DNA from 4 places in the Streptomyces sp. NPDC017202 genome. Region 1 is predicted to be linked to each of the others. Evidence: riboswitches for the same ligand, from Rfam matches in the RefSeq annotation. Region 1 holds a riboswitch; each other region holds the start of a gene.

What was found. Region 1 has a riboswitch for cyclic di-AMP ahead of ACH4N1_RS07850 (peptidoglycan DD-metalloendopeptidase family protein). Riboswitches for the same ligand answer to the same signal wherever they lie in the genome.
Region 2: it holds a riboswitch for cyclic di-AMP, as region 1 does, so the genes downstream of both, ACH4N1_RS10435 (transglycosylase family protein) here and ACH4N1_RS07850 (peptidoglycan DD-metalloendopeptidase family protein) in region 1, are expected to answer to the same signal.
Region 3: it holds a riboswitch for cyclic di-AMP, as region 1 does, so the genes downstream of both, ACH4N1_RS04255 (M23 family metallopeptidase) here and ACH4N1_RS07850 (peptidoglycan DD-metalloendopeptidase family protein) in region 1, are expected to answer to the same signal.
Region 4: it holds a riboswitch for cyclic di-AMP, as region 1 does, so the genes downstream of both, ACH4N1_RS24740 (M23 family metallopeptidase) here and ACH4N1_RS07850 (peptidoglycan DD-metalloendopeptidase family protein) in region 1, are expected to answer to the same signal.

What each region holds. Positions count from the first base shown of each region.
Region 1 is NZ_JBIRNP010000003.1:52,607-56,450, forward strand. Features, by position in the region: gene ACH4N1_RS07845 (SGNH/GDSL hydrolase family protein) at 1-643, opposite strand, end outside; gene ACH4N1_RS07850 (peptidoglycan DD-metalloendopeptidase family protein) at 929-1,927, opposite strand; cyclic di-AMP (ydaO/yuaA leader) riboswitch at 1,932-2,089, opposite strand; gene ACH4N1_RS07855 (tyrosine-protein phosphatase) at 2,669-3,466, shown strand; gene ACH4N1_RS07860 (DUF6126 family protein) at 3,499-3,621, opposite strand; gene ACH4N1_RS07865 (helix-turn-helix domain-containing protein) at 3,618-3,844, opposite strand, start outside.
Region 2 is NZ_JBIRNP010000004.1:81,722-85,565, reverse strand. Features, by position in the region: gene ACH4N1_RS10440 (transglycosylase family protein) at 1-828, shown strand, start outside; cyclic di-AMP (ydaO/yuaA leader) riboswitch at 1,033-1,214, shown strand; gene ACH4N1_RS10435 (transglycosylase family protein) at 1,218-1,934, shown strand; gene eno (phosphopyruvate hydratase) at 2,266-3,552, shown strand; gene ACH4N1_RS10425 (septum formation initiator family protein) at 3,690-3,844, shown strand, end outside.
Region 3 is NZ_JBIRNP010000002.1:18,660-22,503, forward strand. Features, by position in the region: gene ACH4N1_RS04250 (aldo/keto reductase) at 130-1,074, opposite strand; gene ACH4N1_RS04255 (M23 family metallopeptidase) at 1,333-2,355, opposite strand; cyclic di-AMP (ydaO/yuaA leader) riboswitch at 2,363-2,522, opposite strand; tRNA gene ACH4N1_RS04260 (tRNA-Met) at 2,829-2,902, opposite strand; gene ACH4N1_RS04265 (dihydrofolate reductase family protein) at 2,969-3,844, opposite strand, start outside.
Region 4 is NZ_JBIRNP010000014.1:62,836-66,679, forward strand. Features, by position in the region: gene ACH4N1_RS24735 (M16 family metallopeptidase) at 1-1,157, shown strand, start outside; cyclic di-AMP (ydaO/yuaA leader) riboswitch at 1,368-1,535, shown strand; gene ACH4N1_RS24740 (M23 family metallopeptidase) at 1,549-2,304, shown strand; gene ACH4N1_RS24745 (GntR family transcriptional regulator) at 2,493-3,185, shown strand; gene ACH4N1_RS24750 (HPr family phosphocarrier protein) at 3,443-3,724, opposite strand.

The DNA of each region.
Region 1 (3,844 bases):
GCCGGATCTCGAGGGTGCCGCGCGGCGGGAGCTGCGGCCAGGGCTGCTCCGGGTCGGCGGGCACCTCCAGGCCGAGGACCTGACCGGCGCGCAGCGCCACCCGCGTGTGGCCCTCCGCCCCGAGGTGGAGCCGGTCGCCGTCCCAGGCCCGCCGGTCCTGGATGGACTTCAGGGACCACAGGTCGAGGACCGGGCAGCCGTACCGGTCGGCGACGGCGCGCACGTGTCCGTTGTAGGTGGCGATCTTGCCGCGCAGGTGCTTGAGCACGGGGACGCCACGGGTGTCGAAACCGGTCGTCACCATCACGGTGCCGGCCACCGCGGCGAGGGCCGCGATCGCCCGCTCGAAGCGTTCGGCGACCTCGTCGGGGTCGGTGCCGGGCCGGAGGATGTCGTTGCCGCCCGCGCAGAAGGAGACCAGGTCCGGCGCCAGCTCGACCGCTCGCGGAAGCTGGTCCTCCACGATCTGGTCGAGCAGCTTGCCGCGCACCGCGAGGTTGACGTACCGGAAGTCACCTTCGGGCCGCCGGTCCGCGAGGAGTACCGCGAACCGGTCGGCCCAGCCGACGAACCTCCCGTCGGGACCGGGGTCGCCGACGCCCTCGGTGAAGCTGTCCCCCACCGCCACGTACGACCCGATCACTGAGCTGTTGTCATTCTTCGAATCGTCTGCCACAGCCGTTCATGATTCACCTTCGAATGTGACCTACGCGACCGTAGGCAGGGGTTGACGGGCGGTGAGATAAGCCACTCCTAAAGACTTGGCCAATGCGGGAATAAGGCCCTCGTCGCTCGCGCCGCGCGACGACCGCGTCCGGAAGCCGTCGATCCGGAAACGGCTCCGGGGGGCAAGGGAACGCCGAAGGCCGGCCCCGGGGATCGGGGGCCGGCCTTCGGCGGCGCGTCGGACAGCAGGTCGGACGGTGCGTCAGCCGACGGAGACGCCGTGCGAGCGGAGGTAGGCGACCGGGTCGACGTCCGAGCCGTAGTCGGGACCGGTACGGATCTCGAAGTGCAGGTGCGGGCCGGTCACGTTGCCGGTGGAGCCGGAGAGGCCGACCTGCTGGCCGGCGGAGACGGACTGGCCGGCCGAGACGGAGAGCGAGGACAGGTGGGCGTACTGGGCGTAGAAGCCGTCGGCGAGCTTGATGACGACCTGGTTGCCGTACGCGCCGCCCCAGCCCGCGGAGACGACCGTGCCCGCGCCGACGGCCTTGAGCGAGGTGCCGGTGGGGACGACGAAGTCGACACCGGTGTGGTACCCGCTGGACCACATGCTGCCGGACATCTTGTACGGGGTGCCGACGGTCGCGCCGGAGACCGGGAGGGCGAAGCCGGTGGCGGCGGCGGTGTTCTCGGCGGCCTGCGTGGTGGACGCCTTCGAGGAGGACGGCTTCGTGGAGTCCGAGGAGGACGACTTCGAGGACGCCGACGACTTCGCGGTGGAGCCCGAGGACTGCTTCGAGGAGGAGGAACCAGACGAACCGGACGAACCGGACGGCGATTTGGTCGTGCCCGTCGCGCCCGTCGCGGCCTTCTCGCCGATCGACAGCTTCAGACCCGGGTGGATCAGCGAGGGGTCGTCCCCGACGGCCTCACGGTTGTCCGCGTAGAGCCGGGTCCAGCCGCCGCTGACGTTCTGCTCGTCCGCGATCCTGGAGAGGTAGTCGCCGGAACGCACCGTGTAGGTCGTGGCGGACTTCGCGGACTTCTGCGTCACGGGAACGGCCTGGACGGCCTTCTCCGGAGCGGCGGAGAGCGCGGAGGCCGCGGAGACCGCCTGCGTCGCCGACTGCGACGGTGCGGCGTGCGCACCGGTGGCCCCTATGAGCGGGAGGGCGAGCGCGGCGCCGCCGGTTCCGGCGGCGGCGATGGAGCGGGTGAAGCGCTGGGGCTTCGGACGGCGGTGCTTACCCTTGGCGGGCATGGCGAATTCCTCTCCGGCGCCTGCGAGGTGAGCTGTCGGGTGCGGACTGGAGATGTCCGGCCGCGCCGGGGCGCGGCTGTACCCCTAGCCGTTCCGGAGACCGGAACAGGCGGTACTGCCTGTGGGTCCCCCGCTCCTGCCGTTCACGGGTGAGTGTGCGGGCTCCGGGCGGCGGCAGGATTGGGCGTCCGTCCGGATTGGTCTGGAACGTAAGCGACCACGACGCACAGGGACAAGCGAAGGTTGTACTCGTCGAGGCTTTCTCTTGATCCCCGGCGGGAATTCCCGGTCACTTTCCGTGAATCGAGGGGCCGGTTTTCCGATGAACAGCCTTGGAAAACCACCGTATTACGTGAGCATGACAGGCGACTCACGGTCACGGATATGACGCTGCTCACGTGACAGGTCCCCAGAGCCCCTTATTCCACAGCGAGTTGGAATGAAGGATTCAATTCGGACAGAACGCCCAGATGCGGCGTGAATGGACAACCAGCGCGTCAGGGTCACCATGTGCCGGGTGCGCACCGATCGGCCCTCCAGGAGGGACCTCCGCCGGCGGACCGCGCGCCGGACCCTCGGTTCGAACAGGCTCGGCGCAGGTCTCGAACAGGGTCGGCGGCGGTCTCGAAGGCCTGGTCGAGGACCCGTTTGCCCCAGGCATCCATGTCGTATGGTCAGGGAAGTGTTCCGGTGGCCACGTCGAGCCGCGCCGGCCGGGACCGACGACCGGGAGGAGCCCCCGTGACGCAGCAGATCCCGTCGACCGAGCCCGAGCTGGCCGGAGTGCGCAACTTCCGGGACGTGGGCGGCCTGCCGACCGTCGACGGCCGACGGGTCCGCCACGGTGTGCTGTTCCGCAGCGGACATCTCGCGCACGCCACCGACGAGGACGCCGCGTTCCTGGCCTCGCTGGGCCTGCACACGGTCTTCGACTTCCGCAACGCGGCGGACCAGAGGCTGGAGGGCCCGGACGTCGAGCTGCCGGGCGTGCGCAACGTGAACCTGCCGCTCTCCGACCCGGCGGACGGGGCCGAGTTCTGGAAGATGGTCCGCGACGGCGACATCGAGCAGCTGAGGGAGATCCTCGGCGACGGCAAGGCGGCCGGCCGGATGATCGCCTCCTACCGCTCGATCGTGACGGAGCGCACGGGCGAGCACTCGCGCGTGCTGCACTCCCTCGCCGAGGACAGCGTCCCGGCGCTCATGCACTGCGCGGCGGGCAAGGACCGGGCCGGCCTGTCCATCGCCGTGACGCTGCTCGCGGTGGGCGTGGAGGAGGAGGCGATCCTGGCCGACTACCTGGAGTCCAACGCCAAGCACCGCCGCTACAAGGTGCGCCGCAACGGCACCTCCCCCGAGGCGTACTCCGCCGAGGTCATGGAGCTGCTGAGCCCCCTGTTCGACGCCCGTGCGGAGTACCTCGCGGCCGCGTTCCACACCATCGAGGACACCTGGGGCGGTGTCGAGGCCTATCTGGAGCAGGGCCTCGGTCTGGCCCCGGAGACCCGCGAACGGCTCCGGGAGCGCCTGCTCGACTGAGCGGGCACCCCCGGCGTCCGGTCCCCCGCCGCCTACTGCTTGGCGCCGACCTCGAACAGCAGCCAGAGGAACCCGGCGAAGAGGTGCCCCACCGCGATGTAGATGATCAGCCGGATCCACAGGCTCCGGGGGAACTTCTCCTCCATGTCGGTCATGGCGTCTCTCCAGGGGTGGGGCCGAGGCACAGGGCGGCCGTCGGGCTCTGCAACAGGGTGTGGACGAACAACAGGTCGACCCCGTCGGGGTCCTGGGCGGCGATGCGGTGCGGGGTCAGCGAGTCGAAGTGCGCGCTGTCGCCGGGCCCGAGCAGGTGGGTGGCGTCCCCGAGGCGCAGCCGCAGCCGCCCGCGCAGGACGTGCAGCCACTCCTCGCCGGGAT
Region 2 (3,844 bases), on a different contig from region 1:
CTGAGTCAGAAGGACTGGGAGGCGTACGGCGGACTCGACTTCGCCGAGCGCCCCGACCTGGCCAGCCGCAACCAGCAGATATCCGTCGCGCAGAAGGTCCTCGCCGACCAGGGCGTCGGCGCCTGGGGCACCTGCGGGCTGACGTCCGGGCTCAGCAAGGAGAACGGCGCGGGCAGCCTGGACACCGGGGTGGCGGACGAATCGTCCGGCTCCTCCGTTTCGTCCGGCTTGTCCGACCTGTCCAAGGGGTCGTCCGGCTCCTCGAACTCCTCGGGCTCCTCGGGCTCCTCGAACTCCTCGGACTCCTCGGACGGCAAGGGGGCGTCGGCCTCCCCGTCGGCCGAATCCTCCCCGGATGCCACGGACGAGACCTCTCCGTCCGCTTCGTCCTCTTCCTCCGGCAAGCCGGACGGCTCCTCGAAGTCCGATGCGCCGGCGGACGCCGACGCGGGCACCTCGGGGGCGGACGGCGGCTCGCCCACGGCCACCCCCGAAGTGGACGACTCGGACAAGTCGGTCCAGGAGGCGGGTTCTTGGAGCCTCGTCGACACCGGCTCCCTCGCCTCCGGCCGCCACCGCGGCACCTCCGCCGACGAGGTCGTGCCGGACGGCACCACCACCGCCTCCTCCGGCCGGCACGCCGCGGGCGCCTCCGGCGGCGCGGTGGGCACCTACGTCGTGCGCGACGGCGACTCCCTCGTCTCCATCGCCGACTCCCTTGACCTCGACGGCGGATGGCGCGCCCTCTACGCCGAGAACAAGGACGCCATCGGCGCCGACCCGAACAACATCACCCCCGGTCAGACGCTCGACACAGGGGTGGAATAGGGCGGAAAAACGGGAAAAGCAGCGGGAGTTCACGTCACACTTCGCGCTGAATGTCCGTTTTGATCAAAGTGTGGGATGAGTCTCAGAAGGCGTGATCGTCTTTGAAATTCCGCCGAGCGCGTGTCTACGGTCGTGACCGCTCGGCAACCCGAGCCCCGGCTGTCGCAACGCCGAATCCTGCCAGTGGCAGCCCGGGAACAGTCGTCGCGTCAAGCGCCGTAGGCAGGAGCGGGGGACCCAAGGTAAGTGCCGCACCGGTCGGTCGACCGGAACGGCTCGGGGTGAAGCCACACCTCCCGGGAGCAGTGCTCCCGGACGGGAGTGGCCGGGCAACTCACACGGCCCGAACCCGACAGCTCACCTCGCAGGCGTCGGTGAGGGGATCCACCATGCTGTTTTCCGCCAAGGGCAAGCACCGTCGTCCGTCCAGGGCCACCCGCGCCGCCGCGCTCGCCGGTGTCACCGGTGTCGCCATCGCCGCCCCGCTGATGGCGGCCGGCAACGCCTCCGCCGCCACCACCTCCGAGTGGGACGCCGTCGCCCAGTGCGAGTCCGGCGGCAACTGGTCCATCAACACCGGCAACGGCTACTACGGCGGCCTGCAGTTCTCCGCCTCCACCTGGGCCGCGTACGGCGGCACGCAGTACGCCGGCACCGCCGACAAGGCCTCGAAGTCCCAGCAGATCCAGATCGCCGAGAAGGTCCTCGCGGGCCAGGGCAAGGGCGCCTGGCCGGTCTGCGGCGTGGGCCTGTCCGGCGCCGCGTACAACGGCGGCTCGGGCTCCACCGGCGGCTCGTCCGCCGGCGGCTCCTCGGCCGGCGGTTCCTCCTCCTCGGAGACCACCACCCGCTCCACCGAGAAGCAGAGCGCCTCCCGCTCCGCCGAGCGCCCGGCGGCCAAGTCCCAGAAGACCGTCACCACCCCGACCGGCAAGAAGGTCAAGAAGGGTGACGGCGAGTACAAGGTCGCCACGGGCGACACCCTCAGCTCCATCGCCCAGGCGCAGGGCGTCAAGGGCGGCTGGGCCGAGCTGTTCGAGCTGAACAAGGACATCGTCCAGGACGCCGACCTCATCTACCCGGGTCAGCAGCTGCACCTGAAGTGACCTCCGGCTCCCGGCCGGACCGCGGCCCCCTCACGGCCGAGGCGGTCACGCCGAGAGCCTCGTGAGGGAGCCCCCGTCCCCACGGTCCCCCCGCCCCGGTGCGTGTTCCCCCGTACGCACCCGGGCGGGGTTTTCTTTTCCCGTTCGCCGCCTTCTGTTGGCCACCCCCTTTGTTCCGGGCTGAAACAATGGGTACCGTCTCCCTGTCCACGGGACGGTCGGTCGGCCGACCGACGCCCCGAGGCGGTTAGGCTCTAGTCGCAAGGCTCGGCAAGGCCTCCACACGGCCCGCCCGCGCCCCGCACAACCAGCGTCACATCCCAAGAAGGAGATGCTCGTGCCGTCCATCGACGTCGTCGTAGCCCGGGAAATCCTGGACTCCCGAGGCAACCCCACGGTCGAGGTCGAGGTCGGCCTCGACGACGGCAGCACGGGTCGTGCCGCCGTCCCCTCCGGCGCCTCCACCGGCGCCTTCGAGGCCATCGAGCTCCGCGACGGTGACCCGAACCGCTACCAGGGCAAGGGCGTCGAGAAGGCCGTCCTGGCCGTCATCGAGCAGATCGGCCCCGAGCTGGTCGGCTACGACGCCACCGAGCAGCGCCTGATCGACCAGGCCATGTTCGACCTGGACGCCACCGACAACAAGGGCTCCCTCGGCGCCAACGCCATCCTCGGCGTCTCCCTCGCCGTCGCCCACGCCGCCTCCGAGGCCAGCGACCTCCCGCTCTTCCGCTACCTGGGCGGCCCGAACGCGCACCTGCTGCCCGTTCCGATGATGAACATCCTGAACGGCGGCTCGCACGCCGACTCCAACGTGGACATCCAGGAGTTCATGATCGCCCCGATCGGCGCGGAGTCCTTCTCCGAGGCCCTGCGCTGGGGCGCCGAGGTCTACCACACCCTCAAGAAGGTGCTGAAGACCAAGGGCCTGTCCACCGGCCTGGGCGACGAGGGCGGCTTCGCCCCGAACCTGGAGTCCAACCGCGCCGCGCTCGACCTCATCATCGAGGCCATCAAGCAGGCGGGTTACGTCCCCGGCGAGCAGATCGCGCTCGCGCTCGACGTCGCCGCGTCCGAGTTCTACAAGGACGGCGTCTACGAGTTCGAGGGCAAGTCCCGCTCGGCCGCCGAGATGACCGAGTACTACGAGGAGCTGGTCTCCGCGTATCCGCTGGTCTCCATCGAGGACCCGCTGTACGAGGACGACTGGGCCGGCTGGAAGGTCATCACCGACAAGCTGGGCGACAAGGTCCAGATCGTCGGCGACGACCTCTTCGTCACCAACCCGGAGCGCCTGGCCCGCGGCATCGAGGAGGGCTCCGCGAACGCCCTCCTGGTCAAGGTCAACCAGATCGGCTCGCTGACCGAGACGCTGGACGCCGTCGAGATGGCCCAGCGCAACGGCTTCAAGTGCATGATGTCCCACCGCTCCGGCGAGACCGAGGACGTCACCATCGCCGACCTCGCCGTCGCGGTGAACTGCGGCCAGATCAAGACCGGCGCCCCGGCCCGCTCGGACCGCGTCGCCAAGTACAACCAGCTGCTGCGCATCGAGGAGATCCTCGACGACGCCGCCGTGTACGCCGGCCGCAGCGCCTTCCCGCGCTTCAAGGGCTGAGCCGCACGGCAACAGGTTGAACCGGCCCGGCTGAGCCGTTGAGGGCTCATCCCGAGCCAGTCGTACGTACGTCCCCGTACCGGTCCCGTACCGTGTCCGGGGACGTACGCACGTGTGAGACGGGAGGCGGGGACGACATGGCCGTGAAGAACCGGGACCGTTTCTCCACCACGACCAGGATCAAACTGCTCGGCGAGCAGACCGCGGCCCGGGTCTACCGGTCCCAGACCAAGCGCCAGGCCCGCCGCTCGCGCCTGACCGGCCGCGCGGCCCTCCTCGCCCTGGTCCTGTG
Region 3 (3,844 bases), on a different contig from region 1:
CCCCCAGCCGCGTTGTCGGGATCGCCCCGATACCACCGGTATCGGGGCGACCCTCCGCCTTGCGATCGCACGCACCGGACGCCGCCGGGCCTGCCCTTCGGGCAGACGACGCCACTTTCGAAACACGCCCTAGGCGGACGCCTCCGTGAGGCGGGTGGTCTCCGCCTCCGTCAGCTTCAGGTCGGCCACCGCCAGCAGCGCCGGGAGCTGCTCCACCGTGCGGGCGGACGCGATCGGGGCGGCGACGGTCGGCCGGGCGGCGAGCCAGGCCAGGGCCACCGTGGCGGCCTCGGCGTCGTGGGCGCGGGCGACCTCGTCCAGGGCGGTGAGCACCTTCTGCCCCCGCTCGGTCCCCAGGTGCCTGGCGGCGCCCTGGGCGCGGGCGCTGTCCACCGTCGTACCGGGACGGTACTTGCCGGTGAGGAAGCCCGCCGCCAGCGCGTAGTACGGAACGGCGGCGAGGCCGGACGCGGCGGCCAGGTCCTGGAGTGCGCCCTCGTAGGTGTCGCGGGAGACCAGGTTGTAGTGCGGCTGGAGCGCCACGTAGCGGGCGAGGCCCTCGCGGTCGGAGAACTCCAGTGAGGCCCTCAGGCGTCCGGGCGAGATGTTGGAGGCGGCGATGTGCCGCACCTTGCCCGCCTTCACCAGGTCGTCGAGCGCGCCGACGATCTCCTCGACGGGCACCTCGGGCTTGTCGAAGTGGGTGTAGTAGAGGTCGATGCGGTCGGTGCCCAGGCGCCGCAGGGAGGCGTCGGCGGCGGCCTTGATGTTGGCGCCGGTCAGCCCCTGGTGGTCGGGGTGCTGGCTCACCTTGGTGGCGATCACGATGTCGTCGCGGTTGCCGCGGGCCTTGACCCACTTGCCGATGATGGTCTCGGACTCACCGCCGCTGTTGCCCTCGGCCCACGCCGAGTAGGAGTCGGCGGTGTCGACGAAGTTGCCGCCGGCGGCCGCGTAGGCGTCGAGGACGGCGAAGGAGGCCGCCTCGTCCGCGGTCCAGCCGAAGACGTTGCCGCCGAGGGCGAGCGGGAAGACCTCGAGGCCGGAGGAGCCGAGCTTGCGCAGAGAAGTCATGTCCGATGACAACGCCCTGGCCGGAGGCACGCATTCCGCGCCTCCGGCCGGGGTTCACGAACATCCGGGAAACATCCGGGCGTAGACCTCACCGACCCCCGTGACACTTCCCGGAAGACCTCGGGAGACCCGGCAGGGTCCCGAGGGGACTCTCAGGGACCGGCCGGGGCCCCGACAGGGACCGGCGGGGGCCCCGGAGGAGACTCTCGGGGGCGCCCGGCGGAAGTCCGGGGCTCCGGGAGGGTCTCCGGCGGCGTCTCAGGGGTTGAGCCCCTTGCCCCGGAGCCAGGCGGCCGGGTCGATGCCGGAGCTGCTGCCGCCGGGGTGGACCTCCAGGTGGAGGTGGGCCCCGGTGACGTTGCCCGTGGCGCCGACGCGGCCGATGATGTCGCCGGTGGCGACCTTCTGGCCGACGCTGACGCCGATGGAGGACTGGTGGGCGTACCAGATCTCGGTGCCGTCCTCGAGGGTGAGCACGGTCTTGTACCCGTACGACCCGTCGTAGCCGGCGGAGGTGATGGTGCCGCTGTGCACGGCCTTGATGAGCGTGCCGGTGGGAGCGGCGAAGTCGAGGCCGGTGTGGTACCCGGAGGACCAGTAGGCGCCGGCCTGACCGAAGGTCGAGGTGATCGTGTACGAGGAGGTCGGCAGCGCGTACTGCTTGGCCAGTTCGGCGAGGCGCTCGGCCTCCGCCTTCTTGGCGGCTTCCTCGGCGGCCTTCTTCTTGGCGGCGTCGGCCTTGGCCGCGGCCTCCTTCTCGGCCTTGGCGGCGGCCTTGGCCGCGGCGGCCTCGGCGGCCTCCTGCGCCTTGGTCTCGACCTGGGTCTGCTGCGACTCGGCCTGCGCCATGATCCGGTTGCGCAGTGCCTCTCCGGCGTCGGCACCGCTGTCGGTGCTGTCGGCGGCGACGGCCTCGGTGCCGAAGGCGCCGAAGGTGCTGAGCGCGGGCGCCGTCTCCTCGGGGGTGTCATCGTCCGAGATGAGGGAACCCACCGAGGGGAGGTCGGGCATGGAGATGGAGACGGGCGACTTGCCGGTGTTGGCGCTGGCCATGCCAGCGCCGCCGACTGCGGCTATGACGCCGACGCCGAGAACGGTGGAGCTGCGGGCGAGTCCGCCGCGCTGCTTGGCGACACGGTGCTTGCCGCGCACCGGACGAACGGAGTCCGCGGTGGGGTTCCATTCCTCCCAGGGGCCCTCGTCGGTGCGGTAGGTGCCGTAGCCGAAGGTCTGCTGGCCGGGCACGGCGGGGGCTTCTGGGGCAGGCCGGTTGGACGCCACGCGGGCGCACTCCTTTCCTTCCGTCGCCTACCGGGTTAGCTGACGGGTTCGGAGCGGGAAGGTCTCCTACGCGCGTATACCGGCCGTGACTGTACGGCGGCTTCCGCGCGATTCACCCCAAGTTGGTGGTTCCCCGGTTCCCTTGCGGGATTCGACGCGTGCGCACGGAGCCGCCTCTTGTGACGGCTGGGACGACCGCGCTGCGTTATCGAACGTTAATAGACGCGGGGGCGGGATTCCAAGCCGTTCGGCTTGATCAACAACATTCACGGCCTGGACTTTCAGCCCAGGACCGGTGAAAAACGGGCGAGTTGACCAGCCGCCCGGACGTTTCAGCAGTCACCGGGTTTTTGATGGTGACTCAGATGTTATGCGCAGGGCTCCGGGGCGCTCACCATCCGTGACGGGAAAGATCGCCCTGACGCACCGAGGGCCGGAATCCCGTGATCAGGATTCCGGCCCTCGGCCTTGAGTAGCGGGGACAGGATTTGAACCTGCGACCTCTGGGTTATGAGCCCAGCGAGCTACCGAGCTGCTCCACCCCGCGTCGGTGTGACACCAGTCTACGCCACGCGGGGGACGCTCAGAACCACGGTCGGACCCGGGGGGCCGGTCAGGGGGTCCGGCGGAGCAGATGGCCGTTGGGCGCCTTCGCGCGCTCCTCGTACTCGGGAAGGACGACGACGTCCGCGCCCGCGGCGGCCAGCAGGCCGCTCCCGTCGGCGTCGGTCACGAAGGTGTCCGGCTCCCGCCAGGCCGTCACGACCCGGCGCACGCCCGCGTCGAGGACGAGACGGGCGCACGGGGCCGGCCGGGAGGAGCGCCGGGCGCAGGGTTCCAGGCTGCTGTAGACGGTCGCGCCGGCCAGCCGGGGGTCGGCGGGGTCGATCTTGGCGAGGGCCGCCTCCTCGGCGTGGACGACGGGGTCGCCCGCCTCGCGGGAGTGGCCGCGCGCCAGTTCCGTGCCGTCGGCCGCCACCACGACCGCGCCGACGCTGAACGCGGTCCGCGACGGCGGGCAGGCGACGGCCAGCTCGCAGGCGAGGGCCAGCCAGTGCCGGTCGGCGGCGGCGGGCAGCGGCCCGGCACCGGGCGCGGTGGGCTCGTACGACATGAGGACCACGTCCTCGATGCGCCGGGTCCCCACCAGCCGCAGGCGCCCGCCCTGGTAGCCACCGGGGCCGAACAGCCGTGGCGCGTCCGGGTCGCCCACGAACAGGGGGGCCAGGACGAGCTGGAGTTCGTCGGCGAGGCCCTCCTGGAGGAGCTGGGTGTGGATCGTGCCGCCGCCCTCGACCATGAGGCGCCGTACGCCCCGCACGTCGTGGAGGTGTTCCAGGAGCCGGCGCCAGTCGAGGCCGGGGCCCAGCGGGACGACGTCCGCGGCGAGGCCGAGGGCGCGGGCGCGGTCCGCACCGGCGTCGGTGGTGAGGAGGACCTTCTCACCGCCGGTGTGCCAGAACCGCGCCGCCGGGTCCAGCTCGCCGGT
Region 4 (3,844 bases), on a different contig from region 1:
AGGGCACGGACAAGCACTCCGCCGAGGAGTTCGCCGCCGAGCTGGAGCGCTGCGGCGCCACCCTCGACGCGCACGCCGACCACCCCGGCGTCCGCCTCAGCCTGGAGGTTCCGGCCTCCCGCCTGGCCAAGGCCCTCGGCCTGGTGGCCGACGCCCTGCGGGCGCCCGCGTTCGCCGACAGCGAGGTCGAGCGCCTCGTCCGCAACCGCCTGGACGAGATCCCGCACGAGCTGGCCAACCCCTCCCGGCGCGCCGCCAAGGAGCTCTCCAAGGAGCTGTTCCCGGCGACCGCGCGCATGTCGCGCCCGCGCCAGGGCACCGCGGAGACCGTCGAGAAGATCGACTCCGCTGCCGTACGCGCCTTCTACGAGAAGCACGTCCGCCCCGCCACGGCCACCGCCGTGATCGTCGGCGATCTCACCGGAGTCGACCTCGACGCGCTCCTGGGCGACACCCTGGGCGCCTGGACGGGGTCCGCTGCCCAGCCGCGGCCGGTGCCGCCGGTGACCGCCGACGACACCGGACGGGTCGTCGTCGTGGACCGCCCCGGCGCCGTCCAGACGCAGCTGCTGATCGGCCGCATCGGCGCCGACCGGCACGCGCGCGTGTGGCCCGCGCAGGTGCTCGGCACGTACTGCCTGGGCGGCACCCTCACCTCCCGGCTGGACCGCGTCCTGCGCGAGGAGAAGGGCTACACCTACGGCGTGCGCGCCTTCGGCCAGGTCCTCAGGTCCGCGCCGGACGGTTCGGGCGCCGCGATGCTCGCCATCAGCGGCTCGGTCGACACCCCCAACACCGGTCCCGCGCTGGAGGACCTGTGGAAGGTGCTGCGCACCCTCGCCGAGGGCGGTCTGACCGACGCCGAGCGGGACGTCGCCGTGCAGAACCTCGTCGGAGTGGCGCCCCTGAAGTACGAGACGGCCGCCGCCGTGGCGGGCACGCTGGCCGACCAGGTCGAGCAGCACCTGCCGGACGACTACCAGGCCACGCTGTACCAGCAGCTCGCCGCGACCGGCACCGTGGAGGCCACGGCGGCGGTCGTGAGCGCCTTCCCGGTGGACCGCCTGGTGACGGTCCTCGTCGGCGACGCGGCCGCGATCAAGGCGCCGGTCGAGGCCCTCGGCATCGGTGAGGTGAAGGTCGTCCCCGCGGAGTAGGAACGCGGACCGGCGGCCGTGAGGCCGCGCGCGGGAGCCCTGGTGGACGGATGTGCCACCAGGGCTCCTCGATGTCCGAATTGAGGGAGAGGCTGCCTGTCTGCCCTGTGGCATGCGCTACAAAAGCCGCGTTCTGTTTGGGTATTGAAGGCCGCCGCGTCTAGTTTCGACCGGGCTGTTCGTCAGGCAGTGCGCCGCGTCCGCGGCACCGGACAGTCATCGCCGAGTCCCCCCACGGCGCGAGCCAGGGGAGCCGGGGACCCAACCAGACAGTCCCTGGGGTGAATCGGACGCCCGCGCGAGCCGCGAGGGGGTCCGTAGGAGACCTTCCTGCTCCGAACCCGTCAGCTAACCCGGTAGGCGAGAGGGAAGGAAAGGACCGCTCAACTTCATGGCGTCCACTTGCGCCACCGGGAAGCACCGTCGTCCCAGCAGGATGAAGCGCACCACCGCCCGCGCGGCGGGCATCGCCGCGCTCACCACCACCGGCGTCATCGGCACCGTCGCCTCCGGCCCCGCCCTCGCCGCGGAGAAGGCCGTCGAGCAGACCGGCCTCATCCCGGTCGTCACCATCGGCGACACGGTCGCCGAGCGGATCGACGACCAGGCCGCCGCGCAGAAGCAGGCCGCCGTGGCGGAGGCCGCGCGCAAGGAGGCCGCCGCCCGGGCCGCGGCCAAGGTCGAGGCGGAGCGCGAGGCCCGGGTCCGCGCCGCCCGCGCGGCCGAGCGCGAGCGCCTGAACGCCTTCGTCTCGCCGATCAGCGGCTCCTACGTCTCCACCGGCTACCGGTCCGGCGGCTCGCTGTGGTCCTCCGGCAGCCACACCGGCATCGACTTCCACGCCGCCAGCGGTACCCCCGTGCACGCGGTGGGCCTCGGCACCGTCGTCGAGGCCGGCTGGGGCGGCGCCTACGGCAACCAGGTCGTGATCCGGATGAACGACGGCACGTACACCCAGTACGGCCACCTGTCGTCCATCAGCGTCTCGGTGGGCCAGAAGGTGGCCCCGGGGCAGCGCATCGGCCTGTCCGGCGCCACCGGCAACGTCACCGGCCCGCATCTGCACTTCGAGGCCCGCACCGGCGTGGAGTACGGCTCGGACATCGATCCGGTCGCCTACCTCCGCAAGCACGGCGTGAACATCTGACGACGTACGGCGACAGATCGTACGGCCCCGGCCCGCACGGCCGGGGCTTTCGTCGTTTCCGGGACCGTACTGTCCAAAAAATATCCCTGGATTCCGACCCGCCATCGGAAATTCCCGCTGATTGCAATAGAGTCACGGAAGGCGCGTCAATCGTCGACGTTTCACGGGGATTAAGGCGGAGGTCCGTCATGCGTATTCCGGCGCACTCGGTGTGCACGGCCATCCGGGACGACATCGTCGCGGGTGTCTACGAGCGCGGCAGCCGCCTCACCGAGGAACTCCTCGCGCGCCGCTACGGTGTCTCGCGCGTCCCCGTCCGGGAGGCGCTGCGCACGCTGGAGGCGGAGGGTTTCGTCGTGACGCGGCGGCACGCGGGCGCGTGCGTCGCCGAACCGACCGAGCAGGAGGCCGCCGACCTGCTGGAGATGCGCATGCTCCTGGAGCCGCTCGGCGCCGCCCGGGCCGCCCAGCGGCGCACCGAGGCCCATCTCAAGGTGCTGCGCGGCCTCGTCCGGCTGGGCCAGGAACGCGCCAGGCGCGGCAGCAGCGAGGATCTGCGCTCCCTGGGGGGCTGGTTCCACGAGACCCTCGCCCAGGCCTCCGGCAGCCACGCCCTGACCTCGACGCTCACCCAGCTGCGCCACAAGATCTCCTGGATGTACACGGTCGACGCGTCGGCCACCCCGGTGGAGTCCTGGGCGGAACACGGCGCGATCGTGGACGCGGTGGCGCGCGGCGACGGGGAACGCGCGCGGGCGGTGACGGCGCTGCACACCGAGCGCGCGACCTCCGCGCACCGGCTGCGCTTTCCGGGCGGTGACCGCCGGGACCGTGTGAGGACTTCGCAACACGTCGTCAACATGTCCGGCCTCCGGCATTAACACGAGGGCCGTATACAAAGAAGGTAATTCGGCGGAGAGGTATTTCCGCTGCCTTTTTCCGGCGCGCCCCCACATTTACGGTGGTGTGCCCTTCGCGTGCCCGTCGCATGCTCTTCGCGCGCCCTTCCCGGGGCCTGCGGAATATCCGTCACGCGCGGCCGGTGATTTCCGCCGGGCCCGCCGGGTCCCGGAAACGGCGGAGCCGCGCCGCCCGGACCGGGCGACACGGCTCCTGCCCGCTGCGGGTGGCAGCCGGCTCAGACGGTCTCGGGAAGCTCCTCGAGCCCCTCGGCGACCAGCTTCGCCAGACGGTCGAGGGCGACGTCCGCACCCTCGGCCTCGGAGGCGAGGACGATCTCCTCGCCGCCCTGGGCGCCCAGGCCGAGAACGGCCAGCATGGAGGCCGCGTTGACGGGGTTGCCGTCGGCCTTGGCGATCGTCACCGGGATGCCTGCGGCCGTGGCGGCCCGGACGAAGATGGAAGCGGGGCGGGCGTGAAGGCCCTCGGCCCAGCCGACGTTGACGCGGCGCTCAGCCATGTGATGCTGCCCTTCGGTGTTCAGGTTGTCTAGACCAGTGTTCCACACGTGAAGCGTGGGAGGAGAGGGCCGTGCGGCCCCCTCCCGGCGTGGTCGTCGGATCGCGGCCTCGATCCGACA